Linked DNA regions of Zymomonas mobilis subsp. pomaceae ATCC 29192. The protein of the gene in region 1 binds, or shares a complex with, the protein of each later gene. Links are inferred from orthologs where the notes say so. Each region holds a gene or a part of one and is shown in the gene's direction. Other genes may lie near its edges. The genes, in order: ZYMOP_RS00825 and tldD.

Region 1 (8,300 bases):
AGGTACGCCTGTAACTTCTGCCAATTCCCTAAGCGCTTTACTCGCTTCGGGACCAGAGTTGATAATGCCACCACCCGTATAGAATATAGGCCTTTTTGCCTGAGACAGCATTTCCAAGGCTTTTGATATCTCAGAGGGGTCTGCCTTCATTCTTGGACGATAGCCCCGATGCATCCGTTTATTCAAATCGGGTTTGACATAGTCAATTACCGCCGTCTGAACATTTTTCGGAAGATCAATAAGCACTGGGCCCGGACGACCAGAGGTGGCAAGATGGAAAGCTTCAACAATAGTTTGTGCTAATTCTTTAGGATCACGCACCAGATAATTATGCTTGGTACAATGGCGTGTAATCCCGATCGTATCAGCTTCCTGAAACGCATCGGTACCAATCAGATTGGTTGCGACCTGACCAGAGAAAACGACAAGCGGAATGGAATCAAGCATAGCGTCGGTAATGCCAGTAACGGCGTTGGTGGCCCCTGGTCCAGAGGTAACCATCACGACGCCGGGTTTACCGGTTGATCGTGCATAGCCTTCAGCTGCATGAACGGCGCCGCCTTCTTGGCGCGCCAGAATATGCCGGATGCCTTCTTCCTGATAAAGGGCATCATAAATGGGGAGTACTGCTCCGCCGGGATAGCCGAAGATCAGATCGACACCCATATCCTTGAGGGTTTCAAGAACAATAGCGGCGCCGCTGAGTTGGCGACACATGCTTTTTTTCCTTTTCGAAGACGCCATGAGTAGGAAAACCATAATCATGGACAGTTTATAGCCTTGTTATTTTAAGAGGCTAAAAATGAAGCGATGCTTAAAACAGCAATAGTGGAGCATGGCCTTAAAAGAATAAAACTATTCAGGTCAACAACATAGATAACAATTTTGTTGCGAAATCATCAATTTTTTTAAAATCGATGTCATCGAAAATTTTTATCCATGCCTCATTTGTCTGGTGACGGAACCATGTTCGTTGCCTTTTTGCATATTGACGGGTCGCTGCTTTAGCTTTTTCGATCATTGTTAATCGATCAATATCACCTTTCAGATAAGAAGTTATTTCTCTTACGCCAATAGCACGCATTATCGGGAGCTCTTCCGGCAATCGACGTGCTAGTAGGTTATTAACTTCTTTCTCGGCGCCTTGTTCCAACATTTGATCAAATCTTTTATCGCATCGCGCTCTCAAGACATTTGCAGGTGGTATAACTATCGCCGAGTGAAGTTTTATTTCTTCAGCAATACCACCTTTTTTCTTTTTCTGCCAATGAAAAAGTGTATTTCCCGTAGATCGGACAACTTCTAAGGCCCGCATAATGCGTGTCTTATCCATTGGATTGAGTTTTTGCGCTGCCACCGCATCTTCTTTTTCTAAGGCAGCATAGGCTTCTTCAACACTCATCTTTCTAATATAAGTTCTAATGTCAGGATCAATATCGGGTATGGGGGCAATACCCTCTAAAAGTGTACGAATATAAAGCCCTGTGCCCCCGACAAGGATGGGTAACATCTCTTTTTCGTGGGCTTTCTTAATTTCCTTCTTCGCTAATTCTGCCCAAAAAACAGCTGAAGCCGGTTGAGCACCATCCTGAATGCCGAATAGGCGATGCGGTACCAAAGCCTCGTCTTCTTGGCTCGGTCGTGCGGTTAAGATACGGAGATCTTTATATAATTGCGAAGCATCCGCATTAATAATAATGCCGGACTTTTTCATTCCCATGGCAATCGCTAATTGCGACTTGCCGCTTGCGGTCGGGCCTGCGATGAGGAGAACTGGATGTTTTTTAGGAGATTCGGATATGCTCATTGCTACGCTGATAGCAGCAAAATCCTTGCCCGTAGATGCTCTTGATCAAGCAAAATCGCTTTTAGCCGCTAAGGGCGGAAAAACGGGAGCGATTAAATGGTTAGAGTCTCAAAAGGCGGTTGATGTGCCTTTGGAAAATATTAGCCTTACCGATGCACGAAGCGCCTTATTCGATTTTACAACGGATGTGGACGTTTTTGTTCAAGAGGAAGCCCATCGGCGTAAGAAATTATTAATTTCAGACATGGACTCAACCGCGATTCAGGATGAGTGCATGGATGAATTAGCCGATTATGCTGGTTTTAGAAAAGAATCGGAAGATATCACTATCCGTGCCATGCGCGGAGAACTGAATTTTGAGGAATCTTTGAAAGCGCGAACGAAACTTTTAACCGGTCTTAAAACCTCGGTTATTCAAGAATGTTATCGGGATCGCATTCATCAAACACCGGGAATCAAAACCCTCATTCAAACGATGAACGCCAATGGTGCCCATTGCTTTTTGGTATCCGGCGGCTTTCTTGATTTTGCTATTCCGGTTGCAAAAGAGATCGGCTTCGAAAAAGCTTTTGCTAATACTCTGGAAGTCGAAGGTGATACCTTGACCGGTCGTGTTTTGGATCCGATCTTGGGGCCAGAAACCAAGAAAGAGATTCTGCTGGAAGAATGCGCACGGTATAATATCAGCATTGAAGATAGTATAACCTTGGGCGACGGTGCCAATGATATTCCGATGATACAAGCTGCCGGGCTTGGTGTCGCTTATCATGCCAAACCCCGTACGGTTTCTATGTCAGATGCCCATATCAGCTATGGTGATATGACAACTATTCTTTATGCTCAGGGTTATACATCTGATCAGTGGGTAAAATAAAAACCTTAGTTTGATGGATAGCTTTTTATAAGGGGTAGCCTTTTTTGAGGAGGCTGCCCCTTAGATTTTAATTTATCATTAGATTTTTATTAGATTTTTTAGTGCTTTAACTTTCTTTGATTTTTCTGTTTTTATTCAAAAATTTTTTTTACGAATGTATTTGTAATTTTTTCAATTTCTGAAATTAGGAAAAATATTACAAGATTTGTCCTATATGAATTAAGTGCGGGCAAGAGTCTCGGGGCTTAAAACTTGGAACAGGATTAACTTTTTGGTAGCGTGCCCGCCAATAATTATAATAAAATTTTCTTAAGTGAGATTAAGATATTTTTATTTAAGTCAATAAAAACAAATATCGCTTTTTAAAGCTATCCTATTGGATAAGCCATAGTGATATTCAAGATATAAGAAGTGGGGTGTTTGCATGAATATTAAGGCTTTACTGGGATCTGCTGTCGTTTTAGCGATAGTAGCCTATGGGGCAACCACCTCTTATCTTGTCCATTATGATCACAAGACAGCGCCTAAACTTTCTGATTCTTCGCCTACCCATAATGATCCAAAAGCTAAGGCCGCCTTTGCCACTATTGCAGAAGCGCGCTGCGATTACTGTCATAGCAAAGAGGCTAAATTACCTTTTTATGCCAGCCTTCCTGTCGCAAAACAGTTAATGCAGCATGATATAGAGGAGGGACTGCGCCATTTTCAAATTCAGCCTGTTTTGACTGCATTGGAAAAGGGCGAACCTGTAGATGAAGAATCTCTTGCGCGTATTCAATACGTGGTCGAGCATAATATGATGCCGCCTAATCTGTATCTCTTTATGCATTGGCATGCCGCGTTAGGCAAAAATGGCAAAAAAGCAATGCTTGAATGGATTGGGGCAACCCGGATTAAAAATTACGATACGGCAGGTGTCGCTCGTCAATTTTTAGATGCGCCTATCCAACCTATTCCCGCCGCAGATTTTTCTAATAAAGCAAAAATTGCCCTTGGTGAGCAGCTGTTTTTTGATAAGCAGCTCTCTGGTGATGGCACCCTGAATTGCGCTAGTTGTCATGGCCTTAACAAGGGCGGTGTAGATAATTTAGTAACGGCGACAGGGATCGGCGGCCAAAAAGGGCCAATTAATGTCCCTACCGTATATAATTCAGTATATAACAAATTACAGTTTTGGGACGGACGAGCTAAAGATCTGCCAGATCAGGCGGCAGGCCCAATTATGAATCCTGTTGAGATGGGCTCCCATAGCTGGACAGAAGTAAGCCAGCGTGTAGCGGATCAACCGGGCTATAAAGCGGCTTTCACTCAGGTATATGGTAATAGTACCATCGATAAAGAACGTATTACCGATGCTATTGGCGCTTATGAGGCAACATTGGTAACGCCCGATAGCCGCTTTGATCAATATTTGAAAGGGAACGATCACGCTATTACAGCACAGGAAAAGCGTGGTTATGCTTTATTTCAAGATTTAGGCTGTGCGTCTTGCCATGTAGGCAAAGAGATGGGTGGGCAAAGCTTTGAAATCATGGGGCTAGAAGGCGATTATTTCGGGAAACGAGGACATCCGACGGATGCTGATCTTGGCCGTTTCTCCCAGACCCACAATGATCTTGACCGGCATCGTTTTAATGTTCCAACCCTACGCAATATTGCGCTAACGGCACCCTATTTCCATGATGGTAGCGCAAAAACATTGGAAGATGCGGTGAAAGTTATGGTACGCTATCAGACGCGTAAAGGCAGTATTCCAGAACAGGACATCAATGATATAGTAGCTTTCTTGAAAGCCCAGACCGGCACCTATCGTGGTCACAATTTAGCAACTATTACGGAAGCAGAAGCTGATCCTCAAACAATGTCGATTGGTGGAAAATAAGAATATCATCGAAATATTAAGTTTTTAACTTTTAAAAATTTTAGCCCCTCTTTTCCCTGTTTCTCTAGAAATAGTGTGAAAAAGGGGTAATTTTTTCTAAAAATTCTCTGTTATCTAGGGGCATGATCGCTTATTCCATAAGTATGTTGACGATATCGCAAGCGGAAGAATATGCAGCTGATTTGGTAGCTGCGGCAGGTCGAGCCGGCGCAGATGCGGCGGATGCTATCTTTGTGGAAGGCCGTTCAACCGATGTTTCGGTGCGTTTAGGCCAGTTAGAGGATGTTGGACGCTCAGAAGGTGCTGAAATAGGGCTGAGATTATTTGTTGGTCAGCGTTCAGCCAGTGTTTCCTCTTCTGATTTTTCAAAAGAGGCTCTTTCAGCCCTTGTGGAAAGAGCGATAGCCATGGCACGGGAAGCACCGGAAGATCCATGGGCAGGCCTTGCTCCCAAAGAACTTCTGATGAAGGGGGCCTTGGCATATCTTGAAAATGATGATGGTCGGGAAATTGACCCTGCTATTTTACGCGAACTGGCTTTGACGAGCGAAGATGCCGCGCGTTCAGTAGAAGGTGTTACCAATAGTGAAGGCGCGTCTGCTAGTGCAGGCCGCACAATTTTTGCTATGTCAACCAGCACTGGTTTTACTCGGGGTTATAGTGCCTCCAGCTATGGCTGTTCTGCTTGTGTTATTGCCGGACAAGGTAACACTATGCAGCGTGACTATGATTTCCATACGACACGCTATTTTGAAGATCTCGATCCCGCGGCTGAAATTGGTAAAAGAGCCGGTGAACGCGCCATTGCACGCTTAAATCCACAGCGATTGACCAGTGGGCAGATGCCTATCGTATTTGACCCTCGTGTTGGAAGCAGCTTTTTATCCTATTTGATACAGGCCATCAGTGGGAGTGCTATTACGCGAAAAACGAGCTTCTTATTGGATAGTTTGGATCAGAATATTTTTAATGAAGCTATCACTGTAAAGGAAGATCCTTTCCGAAAACGAGGATTAGCTTCACGGGCTTTTGATGGTGAAGGCTTACCAACAAAACCGCTTAATATTATTGACCAAGGGCGCTTAACAACTTGGCTACTTGATTCAGCTGCTGCTCGGCAGCTTAATAAGGTCCCAACAGGGCATGCGCGTCGTGGGGTAGGGGGGCCACCTTCTATTGGAACCGGTAATCTCTATATAGCAGCCGGAAAAGAAACACCGGCGGCTTTAATGAGTGATATAAAAGAAGGCCTCTATGTCACAGAAATGATTGGTAGCGGGGTCAATTTGATTACAGGTGATTATAGCCGTGGTGCTTCTGGCTTTATTATTCGGGATGGTCAAATAGCAGAACCCGTCGCTGAAATTACTATTGCGGCTAATTTAAAAGATATGTTTATGAATATAGTTGCCGCTAATGATTTGCGATTCCGGCGCTCAACAGAAGTGCCAACTTTGCGAATAGAGGGTATGATGGTGGCTGGTCAGTAAAGAATAATTTAGTTTTTTATAGAAAAAATAAGGCTTGCTCAAAAACAGGCCTTATTTTTTTAGAACTTTCTTTCAGAAAGAGAAACTATTTCCTGATCGAAATAGTCTCGCCAAGGTTTAGCCAACATAAAAGCTAACAGTAAGAGCAGCGCCGCCGGTATGCAAAATCGAGGAAGTGATTTTTGTGTTATTAAAAGATAGAGCGCACTTACTAAGGGTTCCAAGCACAAGATTAAAGCCATTGAAAAAACAGGTAAAGCTTGCTGCGCTTTATTAAAAGCAAACTGGGTTATGGCGATAAAAACTGCTAATATCAGTAATTCTATGAAGGAGATCAGATTAAAGGTTATGCCATGATAAAAGTAAAAAGCCGCAGGCGTAGCAAGAAGCGTCTGCGTTAACAGGCTTATGATCGCCAGAGATAGCGGATTAAGGCCTAATCTTTTTAAGGCATGACCATTTAAGAATAAGAAAACCGCATAGCTGATAGCTGCCACAAAAACGAGGATCTGACCAAAATCAAAAGACCAAGGTAAGATTGGTTGTGCTAAAAAGACCAAGGCGAAAAAAGCGATTGAGGCCGCTGCCAATAAGCGGAAATTTTGGGCCTCATAAAATTGACGTTTAAGGGATAAAAAAACGACAATAACAATCATGCTTGCCATAATAGCAGCCGTTTGGTGAGGCCCTATGCGCATTAAACCGGAAATTTCCAAATAAAATGCGCTAGATTGTAATAAGCCTACAAGTCCTCCATAGATCCACTCTTTAGAAGTAAGTGAAGGTGGACGGCCTTGTATCCCGATTAAAATACACGCAGCCAAGCCCTGACTGATGACTAGAACAGAGGCAAAACCCATTTGAAGGAGGGTTTGCCCCATGAAAAAAGAAGTTATGGAAATCATCAGCATAGCTAAAATAGCTATTCCAAAGGAAGAGAAACGTCTCATTTTTCTTGTTGGGAACTAAAGGCTGATAAATTCATCATTATTAGGTTCTAAAAGATGTAATGAACCACTTTCGATAGCAAACCATGCTCCGTGTAAATCTAATTTGCCTGCTTCTTCACGGTCTCTTACGAAAGAAAAGCTTCTCAAATTTTTAAGACTGGTACGAACGCCTTCATGTTCTAATTTGCAAGCGGTATCTGGACCATGCCCATGTTCTGCGACGACCTTGTCCCGTGCTTGATCCAGAAGCGCAATCCAACTTTTGATAAAGAAATCGTCTTCTTCATCTTCGCTGCCTGTACCTTCTAAAGAAGCTTTAATACCACCACAGGCACCATGCCCCATGACTAAAATATCGCTCACCTCTAATTTGGTTACAGCATACTCAATAGCGGCAGATACCCCATGATAGCCTAATTCTTTTTCAAAAGGGGGAACTAATGCACCGACGACACGTACGACAAAGATTTCACCTGGATTGGTATCAAAAATTTGTGCAGGATCTACGCGACTATCGGAACAAGCGATTAAAAGTACTTTGGGATTTTGACCTTTAGATAACTGTTCCCAATTTTCCCGCTGTTGAATCCAATTACCACTCCGAAAACGCTGATACCCCATAATAAGTTTTTGAAAATCAATCATAGAAAAAATCTTTCTTCGTAGAATGAAAAATTGATAATTCTGTTGTGCCTATCTCTTCGCGGGGTGGCAAGTAACGAAAGGTATCGCTAAATAAAGAAACATGACTAAGATTCCTGCCCCCTCAGAAAAAACAAGTAGCCAGACTTCTGGTTCCTCATTTCGTACTAAACCGGATTGGATTCGCGTCCGGTCACCCGGTGGCGTGGCTTTTACGGAAACAAAGGGAGTGATCCGGAAATTAGGTCTATCCACGGTTTGTGAAGAGGCCGCTTGTCCCAATATCGGAGAATGTTGGACTAAAAAACAGGCTACTGTTATGATTTTGGGAGAAATTTGTACCCGTGCTTGTGCTTTTTGTAATGTAAAAACGGGTCTACCTGACAAAGTTGACCCCATGGAGCCAGGACATGTCGCGGATATTGCCGCTGAAATGAAATTGGAACATATTGTTATTACTTCGGTAGATCGGGATGATCTGGAAGATGGGGGCGCGTCTCAATTTGTAAAAGTAATCGAAGCCGTAAAAGCGCGTACACCAGAAACAACCATCGAGATATTAACCCCTGATTTTCGGAACAAACCGGAAGCGGCACTGGATGCTATTGTAAAAGCACATCCTGATGTTTTTAATCACAATCTTGAAACGGTTCCT
Region 2 (8,404 bases), 800 kb from region 1 along the record:
AGCCTTATCAAGCTAGAAAACCTAAGTCTGGCGTAAACGAAAAAAATTACCAGCAAAAATCGTCGTATGTTCCCCCGAGAAATAATCCATCTTATGCAAAACAGCCGGAGAAAAAACAACCGGCTTCTCCTTCTTCTGCTCCGCAGAAACCAGATTTAAAGATAAATAAGCGCGCAGATGTCCTTGCGCGTATTCACCGTTTAGGTGTGCCTAAGAATAGAACCGAGGCCTTGCATTTATTTGAACTGAGCGAAAAAGCCGATAAGGTGACCATAAAAAAATCTTATCATCAATTAATAGCCTTGGTCCATCCCGATGCAGGCGGAACCGAAGAATTGGCGCGCTATGTGAATGTTGCGCGCGATATTTTATTAAAATTCAATCCACGTTAAGCTGTTTACCTACAACTCGGCGTAAGAATGCTTATCTGATAATCCGATGATTTAAGAGAAGCCTTATTTAACAGTGTTTTTCAATACGGCTTTTCTTGATTTTTATGATTATAAGGGTGATCTCTAAACGCGATGCGTTCCGATAGGAGTTTTTATGTCCCATAAATTTGATCCGACCATACTGCGCGAATATGATATTCGCGGCATTGTAGGTGAAACCCTTGGCCCTGATGATGCCTATGCGATTGGCCGAGGCTTTGCCACACGCCTTCTTCGTGCTGGTGGCCATCGGGTCGCCGTAGGATATGATGGGCGCACCTCTTCCCCGACGCTTGCGCGTGCCTTGATTAAAGGCTTAACAGAATCTGGGGTCAATGTTGTCAATATCGGTATGGCTTCTACACCCATGCTGTATTTTGCTGAGGCTACCTTGAAGGTTGATGGCGGTGTTCAGATCACTGGCAGTCATAATCCGGCGGAATATAATGGCTTCAAGATGGTATTGAAGCATAATTCTTTTTTTGGAAAAGATATCCGTGACATTGGTATCTTAGCTGAAAAAAGCGACTGGGAAAAAGGCCGTGGTGGTGTAGAAACGGCTGACATCATAGAGCCTTATGTCAATCGTCTTCTTCAGGGATATGAAGGGGGTGTTTTCCGGATTGGTTGGGATGCGGGTAATGGTGCAGGTGGCCCCGTTATTGAAAAACTGATTAAAAAATTACCCGGTGAACATCATGTTATCTATACAGATGTTGATGGCAGTTTTCCTAATCATCATCCTGACCCCACCGTCGAGGCTAATCTCGAAGATCTAAAAAATCTTGTAAAAGAAGAAAAGCTGGACTTTGGTTTTGCTTTTGATGGTGATGCTGATCGTATCGGTGCCGTTGACAGTGAAGGGCACGTAATTTGGGGTGATCAGATTCTAGCTATTTTAGCTGCACCGGTTTTAAAGCGTCATCCGAATGCGACTATCATCGCCGATGTTAAGGCCAGTCAGGCTTTATTTGATCGCGTAAAGGAATTAGGCGGCAAGCCTTTGATGGGACGTACTGGCCATTCCTTGATCAAGACTTTGATGAAAGAGACAAATTCACCTTTGGCTGGTGAAATGAGTGGCCATATCTTTTTTGCCGATCAGTGGTTTGGTTTTGATGACGGTATCTATGCGGCTATTCGATTGATTAGTGCTATCAATGATATGGGCGGTTCATTGACTAAAATCCGCAAGGCAATGCCTAAAATGGTTAATACGCCTGAATTACGTTTCCAAGCTTCTGAAACGCGTAAATTTGCCGTAATCGGTGAGGTTCTAGGGCGGTTAACAGCAGAAAATGCTGACGTAAACACCATTGATGGGGTGCGCGTGACTACTAAAGATGGATGGTGGTTGTTACGGGCTTCCAATACGCAAGATGTATTGGTTGCGCGGGCTGAAGGACGAGATCAAGCTGCCCTTGATCGTCTGATTGCCCAGTTAAATGATCAATTGAAAAAGTCGGGCATTGAGCCTGTCACAACAACACATTGATATAAGGCGGTATCCCTAAGGATGATGTCAAAACAGCCGGAAATTCCGGCTGTTTTGATAGAAGGGGATAAGCCTGTTAGGTGTTAAGGGTCAGCTTAACCGTGACACTGCCGTTTGAATACGTTCAAGCGCCTTTTTTAACATTTCTGTTGAGGTTGCATAGCTGATTCGGAATGCCGGAGAGAGACCAAAAGCTTCCCCATGGACAACGGCAACATTGGCTTCATCAATGAGATACGTTGTGAAGTCTTGATCTTTTTCGATCACTTTACCAGAAGGCATTTTCCGTCCAATAAGCGCCGAAATGTCAGGATACACATAAAAAGCGCCTTGTGGTTTTGGGCAGGATATACCTTCTATAGCGTTTAAACCTTCGACAACTAGATTGCGACGTCGGGCAAAGTCTGACGACCAGTCATTCAAAAATTCCTGTGGCCCATTTAAAGCTGCTACTGCGGCGGCTTGTGAAATAGAGCAAGGGTTGGAAGTTGATTGGGACTGAAGTTTCGCCATTGCCTTGATAAGGGCTTTTGGTCCACCGGCAAAACCAATCCGCCACCCAGTCATCGCGTAGGCCTTTGAACAGCCATTAAGCGTTAAAGTGCGATCGAAAAGATCAGGTGCGACCTCGGCTATCGTAGCAAAACGGAAATTATCAAAAATGATATGTTCATAAATATCATCTGATAAAATCCAAACATGAGGATGGCGGCGTAAGACTTCTGCCAATCCTTTTATCTCTTCTGCACTATAGGCTGCGCCTGTCGGATTGCTGGGAGAGTTAAAAACGAACCAACGCGTTTTCTTTGTAATCGCCTTTTCAAGTTGTTCCGGCGTGATTTTATAGTTTTGTTGAAGGGTCGCCTGAATAAAAACGGGATTTGCCCCACAAAAACGCACGATATCAGGATAGCTGACCCAGTAAGGGGCCGGAATGATGACTTCATCACCCTGATCAAGGGTTGCTGTTAACGCATTAAACAGGACATGTTTACCACCAGAACCCACCGAGATTTCATCATGACTATAAGTCAGATGATTATCTCGTTTGAATTTTCCAGCGATGGCCTCTTTTAATTCTGCAGTACCATCAACATTGGTATAGCGCGTTTTCCCGTCATGAATGGCCTGAATCGCCGCTTGTTTGACGAACTCTGGCGTTTCAAAATCAGGTTCACCCGCTCCAAGTGTAATAATATCCACCCCTTTTGATTTAAGTTCAATCACCCGACTGGTCACCAGGATCGTCGGAGAGGGTTGAATACGAGAAAGGGCGGCTGAAACGTGAACCATCTTTTTTCCTCTCAGGAAAAGCGGCGGACAGAAAAATTATCCGTCTTTTGAAATAGTATCCTTTGTTGATAGGTAAGATTTAGAGTGTAACCTCTATATTGCTTGCCATGCGGCGGATTTTTAGCGAAGTAATTTTGCCTTGACTAGTCCGAACAGATCATGACCGATAAGAAAACCTGATTGTAGATCCTTGATCGTGATTTTGGCTTCTTTTGCCTGATGACTGTCTAGCAAAGCCTGTCTAAGAAGGCCTGGTACTAAACCAAGCGAGAGGGGCGGGGTTAATAATTCATTTTTGTGCGTAACAAAGATATTACCGAAAGCGGTTTCTGTCGGATAATTTTTTGAATCCACCGCTAACCAGACAGTATCGTCTGCTTTATTTTCATTTAAATTTTCAAAAGCTTTTTCTGAATAAAAAGGTCTTGGCGTAAGCGCATGATACAGCCGTTTATCATCAGAGGATAAAGCTCTTTTTATAGAGTAACAGCCGATGGTTTTTGTGGGGCCTGTTTGCTGAGGCATTATCTCAATAACAATTTGTCCTGTATAGTTAATAGCCAATTGTATAAACTGAGGAGATGTAAGCGGAAAACATGCCATGTGGAGGCGATTGCGCACATCATGTCGATTATAGATGAAACCGAGCCGCTCGGCAGAATTTTCTAATCGGGTCAAATGTTGATCTAAGGCTGAAATGCCCGCAAGAGGTTCAAAGCGCATCACTTCTGTGAGCGCACTATATTTTTGCCAATCGATCAATGAAGGGGAGAATTCCTCTACAGATGGGGCGTTTTCTGTTATTTTACTTCTATTTTCTACCATAAAAACCAAGGCTGATTCATTAATGCCGCCTAATGGTTTTTGAAAAAGGCAGACAATTTAAACAGAAATATGACCTTGTAACGATAATGTTGCAAGATAACTTTAAATAACCTTTTAAAATTTGTCGTTTAGTAAAGATATAAAATAAAAATGATTTCTATGAATTTTTTAAGAAATCTATTTTTTAGCGAAATCCCATAGCTAAACTATAATCAATAATTAATTTTATGTCTTTTAGACAGGGTTAGTTGAAATTCCTGTTTTTGATATTTTGATAAAAAATATAGTCTAATTTAGGTACATCTAAAATTCAAAAATGTCAGGAGGGTATCGATAGACATCTTTAATTTAAGATGTTTTGTGTTTTTTATGTTTAACACGTATTATTTGATGCGTTCAGCGATTGCACCCATCGCCATAGCGTTATAATTATAGAACATGACTATTGCTATAGCTGACGCGCCTCGCCATTTCCTTTATCGCCCTGGTTTACTAACGCCGGATGATGCCCAGCGTCTAACCTCTAAAGCGCTGGGATATTGTGACGACGGGGAATTATATTTACAATATGGTGTCTCTGAAAGTTTTTCTTTCGACGATGGCCGATTGAAAAATGCTAGTTATGATAATCAATCGGGCTTCGGGCTTCGGGGCTTATCGGGTGAATCAACGGGCTTTGCCCATGCAAGCGAAATTTCAGCGGAGGCTATCCAGCGGGCTGGTGAAACCTTACGTTTATTAGATCCGACCAAAATATCACCCCCTTCGGCCCCTTCTCGTACTAATCGTCACCTTTATACCGATGCTAATCCCCTCACTTTAAAACCTTTTTCCGAAAAAGTGGCTTTGTGCCAAAAGATTGATGCGGCGGCTCGGGCTAGAGATCCGCATGTTTGCCAAGTATCAGTCGGCTTATCGGCTTCATGGAGCGTTATTGAAATTATAAGAGCCGACGGTTTTATTGCCCAAGACATTCGGCCTTTAGTTCGGCTAAACATTTCCGTTGTTGTTGAAAAGAATGGACGGCGAGAATCCGGCTTTTACGGATTGGGTGGTCGCTACCTTTATGACCCCATTTTTGAAGAAGCATCATGGCAACGCGGTATAGATATGGCCTTGGCTTCTGCTTTGGTAAATCTGGAAGCGGTACCCGCGCCTGTCGGAGAAATGCCAGTCGTGTTAGGGCCGGGTTGGCCTGGTGTGTTATTACATGAAGCGGTAGGACACGGATTAGAAGGTGATTTCAACCGAAAAGGTTCCTCTGTCTTTTCAGGTCGAATCGGCGAAAAAGTGGCAGCAGATGGTGTTACTGTTATTGATGATGGTTCTATTGCCGATCGTCGAGGATCACTCAGTATTGATGATGAAGGGACACCTACCAGTCGTACGGTGCTGATTGAAAACGGCATTTTAAAATCTTATATGCAAGATCGGTTGAACGCCCGTCTTATGGGGATGGCCCCTACGGGGAATGGACGTCGTGAAAGTTATGTGCACGCGCCTATGCCGCGTATGACCAACACCTTTATGGCTGCGGGACAAGAAGATCCTGCCGAGATTATGTCACGGGTTAAAAAAGGTATTTTTGCTAAAAATTTTGGTGGCGGACAGGTGGATATTACCAGTGGTAAATTCGTTTTTTCCTGCACTGAAGCTTATTTTATTGAAAATGGTCGGATTGGCGCGCCCATTAAGGGCGCTACATTGATTGGTGATGGCCCGACAGTTCTTAACAAAATCGCGGCTATCGGAAATGATTTAGCGTTAGATGAAGGTGTAGGTATTTGCGGTAAGGGGGGACAGTCTGTACCTGCAGGGGTTGGCCAACCCAGCTTATTAGTGGAAGGATTAACCGTCGGCGGAACGGCCACTTAAATTATTATAAGCAGTAGAACAGGGAATAGGCAATATTATCAAATATGCAGTGCCTATTCCCATCTATTACCAAATTAAAATGCCTTAAATTTCACTTTTTTTTAATAAATTTAACTGCGTTTATCTTAAATTATATAATTTAAAGGCTTTTTGAAAAAATTATTTCTTTTTTGGGAATAAAATCTATATTTTCTACAGGGATAAAAGCGTAACGTATTTAAATTTTATAATTCTGCTAAGTATAAATTTGGCAGAAGGAGAATAAAGATGGCGTATGATATATCGCCAACCCCTTTAAATTCCCATTATACGATTAAAGTAGCCTCTTATAATATTCACAAGGCTATTGGTAATGATCAACGGCGTGATCCTGAACGAATTTTAACCGTGCTCGATGAAATCGATGCTGATTGTATTGCTCTTCAGGAAGCTGATCATCGTTTTGGAAATCGCAGGGCTGTTTTACCTTTTGAGGCTATCAAGGCGCATGGCTATACTTACATTCCCTTGTCTTTACGATCTTGTAGTCTCGGGTGGCATGGGAATGCCTTACTGGTACGAGATTCGGCAGCCTGTTTAGGATATGAACGTCTAAGATTGCCTCGGCTTGAGCCACGGGGCGCTATAATAAGTGATATTCGGATAGCGGGCAATCCATGGCGCTTTATTGGTGCCCATCTTGATCTTTCTGGCCTATATCGTCGACGGCAGGTGGCCGCTATTATTAATAGTCTTAAGCAGACGCCCCAAGATTTACCAACGGTTGTCATGGGGGATTTTAATCAATGGCGTAAGCGTTTTGGTTGTCTTCGTTTATTACCTGATGATTTTAGAGCTTTACCCACCGGTGCCAGCTTTCCGGCCAATCGCCCGATTGGGACATTAGACCGAATTATTATTGGTCCTGGTATCAAATTATTAGCGTGCGGTGTTCACAATACACCCGTCGCTCAAAAAGCTTCTGACCATTTACCGATATGGGCAACCTTGTCTCTTTCTGCGTCTTCTGTTTTGTAATATTGCATCGTTTTTATGAATTTTTATATTTTTTCCCTATAAAAATACCCGCTTAAGAGTCACTCATTAGGTAATTTCTATTGGATAATAGTTTTGGCCTGCGTTAGGTTTTGTAAGAATAAAAGAACAAATATGTTTTTTTAAGCGAATTGTTATTCTAAATCATGCCAGCTTGTTGTGCTCTTTAGGGATATATCGGGGAATGCAGAAATTAAAAAGAAACGGGCAGAATCTGTTTAGCCCTGTTATTAATCAGATAGGGTTTTTAAAAAAAATCATCGGTATAACGGCGGTTGGTTTAACCACTCCGGTTTGGGCGGAAACGCCTGCCAGTATTGATAGCGGGGATACGGCTTGGATGCTGATCTCGACAGCCTTGGTTCTGTTGATGATTGTTCCGGGGTTGGCTTTATTTTATGTGGGAATGGTCCGCGCCAAAAATGCTTTATCTTTATTGACCCAAATTTTGTGTATGACGGCTGTGGTCATGGTGCTGTGGCCTTTAATCGGGTATTCCTTGGCTTTTAGTGGTTCTTCACCTTTCATTGGTGATTTGACTAATCTGTTTTTGAAAAAAGTAACGCCTGCCAGTATCTCGGGAAGTATTCCGGAATATGTTTTCATTTGTTATCAGATGACATTTGCTGCCATTACAGCGGCTTTGGCTTTGGGTGGTTTTGCTGAACGGATTAAATTCAAGGCGGTAATGCTTTTTACCCCGTTATGGCTGTTGCTGGTCTATCTGCCTTTAGCGCATATGGTGTGGTCATCTGATGGCTATTTCTTTAAAATGGGCGCCTTGGATTTTGCAGGTGGTACCGTTGTGCATATTAATGCCGGTATCTCGGCCTTGGTCGGCTGTCTGATTATTGGTAAACGCTCTGGCTATAACAAAGAATTAATGGCCCCCCATTCGATGATGATGACATTGACTGGTACTGGTTTATTATGGGTCGGCTGGTTCGGTTTCAATGCAGGTTCTGCCTTGGGGGCTAATGGTTCAGCCGGACTGGCGATGATTAATAGCTTTTTAGCGACAGCAACGGCAATTTTAACTTGGATCAGCCTTGAAGCAATGGTGGGGCGTAAACCTTCCTTGTTGGGGGCTTGTTCTGGTGCGATTGCAGGTTTGGTCGCTATTACCCCTGCTGCGGGTAATGCTGGTCCTATGGGCGGAATGATTATCGGTATCTTGGCTTCTTTTGGCTGCTTTTGGATGGTCATTTATGTTAAACCGAAACTGCAATTTGATGATGCCTTAGATGCCTTTGGGGTTCATGGCATCGGCGGGATTATTGGTTCTATCGCGACGGGTCTTTTTTGTTCACCTTTACTCGGTGGGCCGGGTAATGCGGATTATGCCATCGGACATCAGTTGCTTATTCAGGTTTTTGCTGTCGCCGTCGCTGTTCTTTGGTCAGCTATTGGTTCTACCATTGTTTTCTTTGTTGTTGATAAAATCGTTGGT

Evidence for each region.
Region 2: the proteins of ZYMOP_RS00825 (region 1) and tldD are in contact, whole or in part, in a solved structure (PDB 5NJ9), measured with the Escherichia coli proteins. The link is inferred for Zymomonas mobilis subsp. pomaceae ATCC 29192 from one-to-one orthologs.

What each region holds. Positions count from the first base shown.
Region 1 is NC_015709.1:178,003-186,302, forward strand. What follows is about bases 4,050-6,879. They hold ZYMOP_RS00825 (TldD/PmbA family protein), read left to right. Parts: upstream 4,050-4,706; coding sequence 4,707-6,053; downstream 6,054-6,879. Other genes in these bases: ZYMOP_RS00820 (cytochrome-c peroxidase), read left to right, coding at 4,050-4,563; ZYMOP_RS00830 (DMT family transporter), read right to left, coding at 6,113-6,879. Also shown: ilvB (biosynthetic-type acetolactate synthase large subunit), read right to left, coding at 1-717; tRNA (adenosine(37)-N6)-dimethylallyltransferase MiaA, read right to left, coding at 860-1,807; phosphoserine phosphatase SerB, read left to right, coding at 1,800-2,681; more of ZYMOP_RS00820, read left to right, coding at 3,106-4,049; more of ZYMOP_RS00830, read right to left, coding at 6,880-7,003; ZYMOP_RS00835 (carbonic anhydrase), read right to left, coding at 7,019-7,648; lipA (lipoyl synthase), read left to right, coding at 7,749-8,300.
Region 2 is NC_015709.1:975,992-984,395, reverse strand. What follows is about bases 3,767-6,700. They hold tldD (metalloprotease TldD), read left to right. Parts: upstream 3,767-4,482; coding sequence 4,483-5,919; downstream 5,920-6,700. Other genes in these bases: ZYMOP_RS04380 (endonuclease/exonuclease/phosphatase family protein), read left to right, coding at 6,187-6,700; ZYMOP_RS04390 (aminotransferase class IV), read right to left, coding at 3,767-3,981. In the rest of the region: ZYMOP_RS04405 (J domain-containing protein), read left to right, coding at 1-392; phosphoglucomutase/phosphomannomutase PgmG, read left to right, coding at 547-1,926; ZYMOP_RS04395 (pyridoxal phosphate-dependent aminotransferase), read right to left, coding at 2,017-3,219; more of ZYMOP_RS04390, read right to left, coding at 3,340-3,766; more of ZYMOP_RS04380, read left to right, coding at 6,701-6,936; ZYMOP_RS04375 (ammonium transporter), read left to right, coding at 7,139-8,404. UniProt on the Escherichia coli protein: Metalloprotease involved in CcdA degradation. Suppresses the inhibitory activity of the carbon storage regulator (CsrA).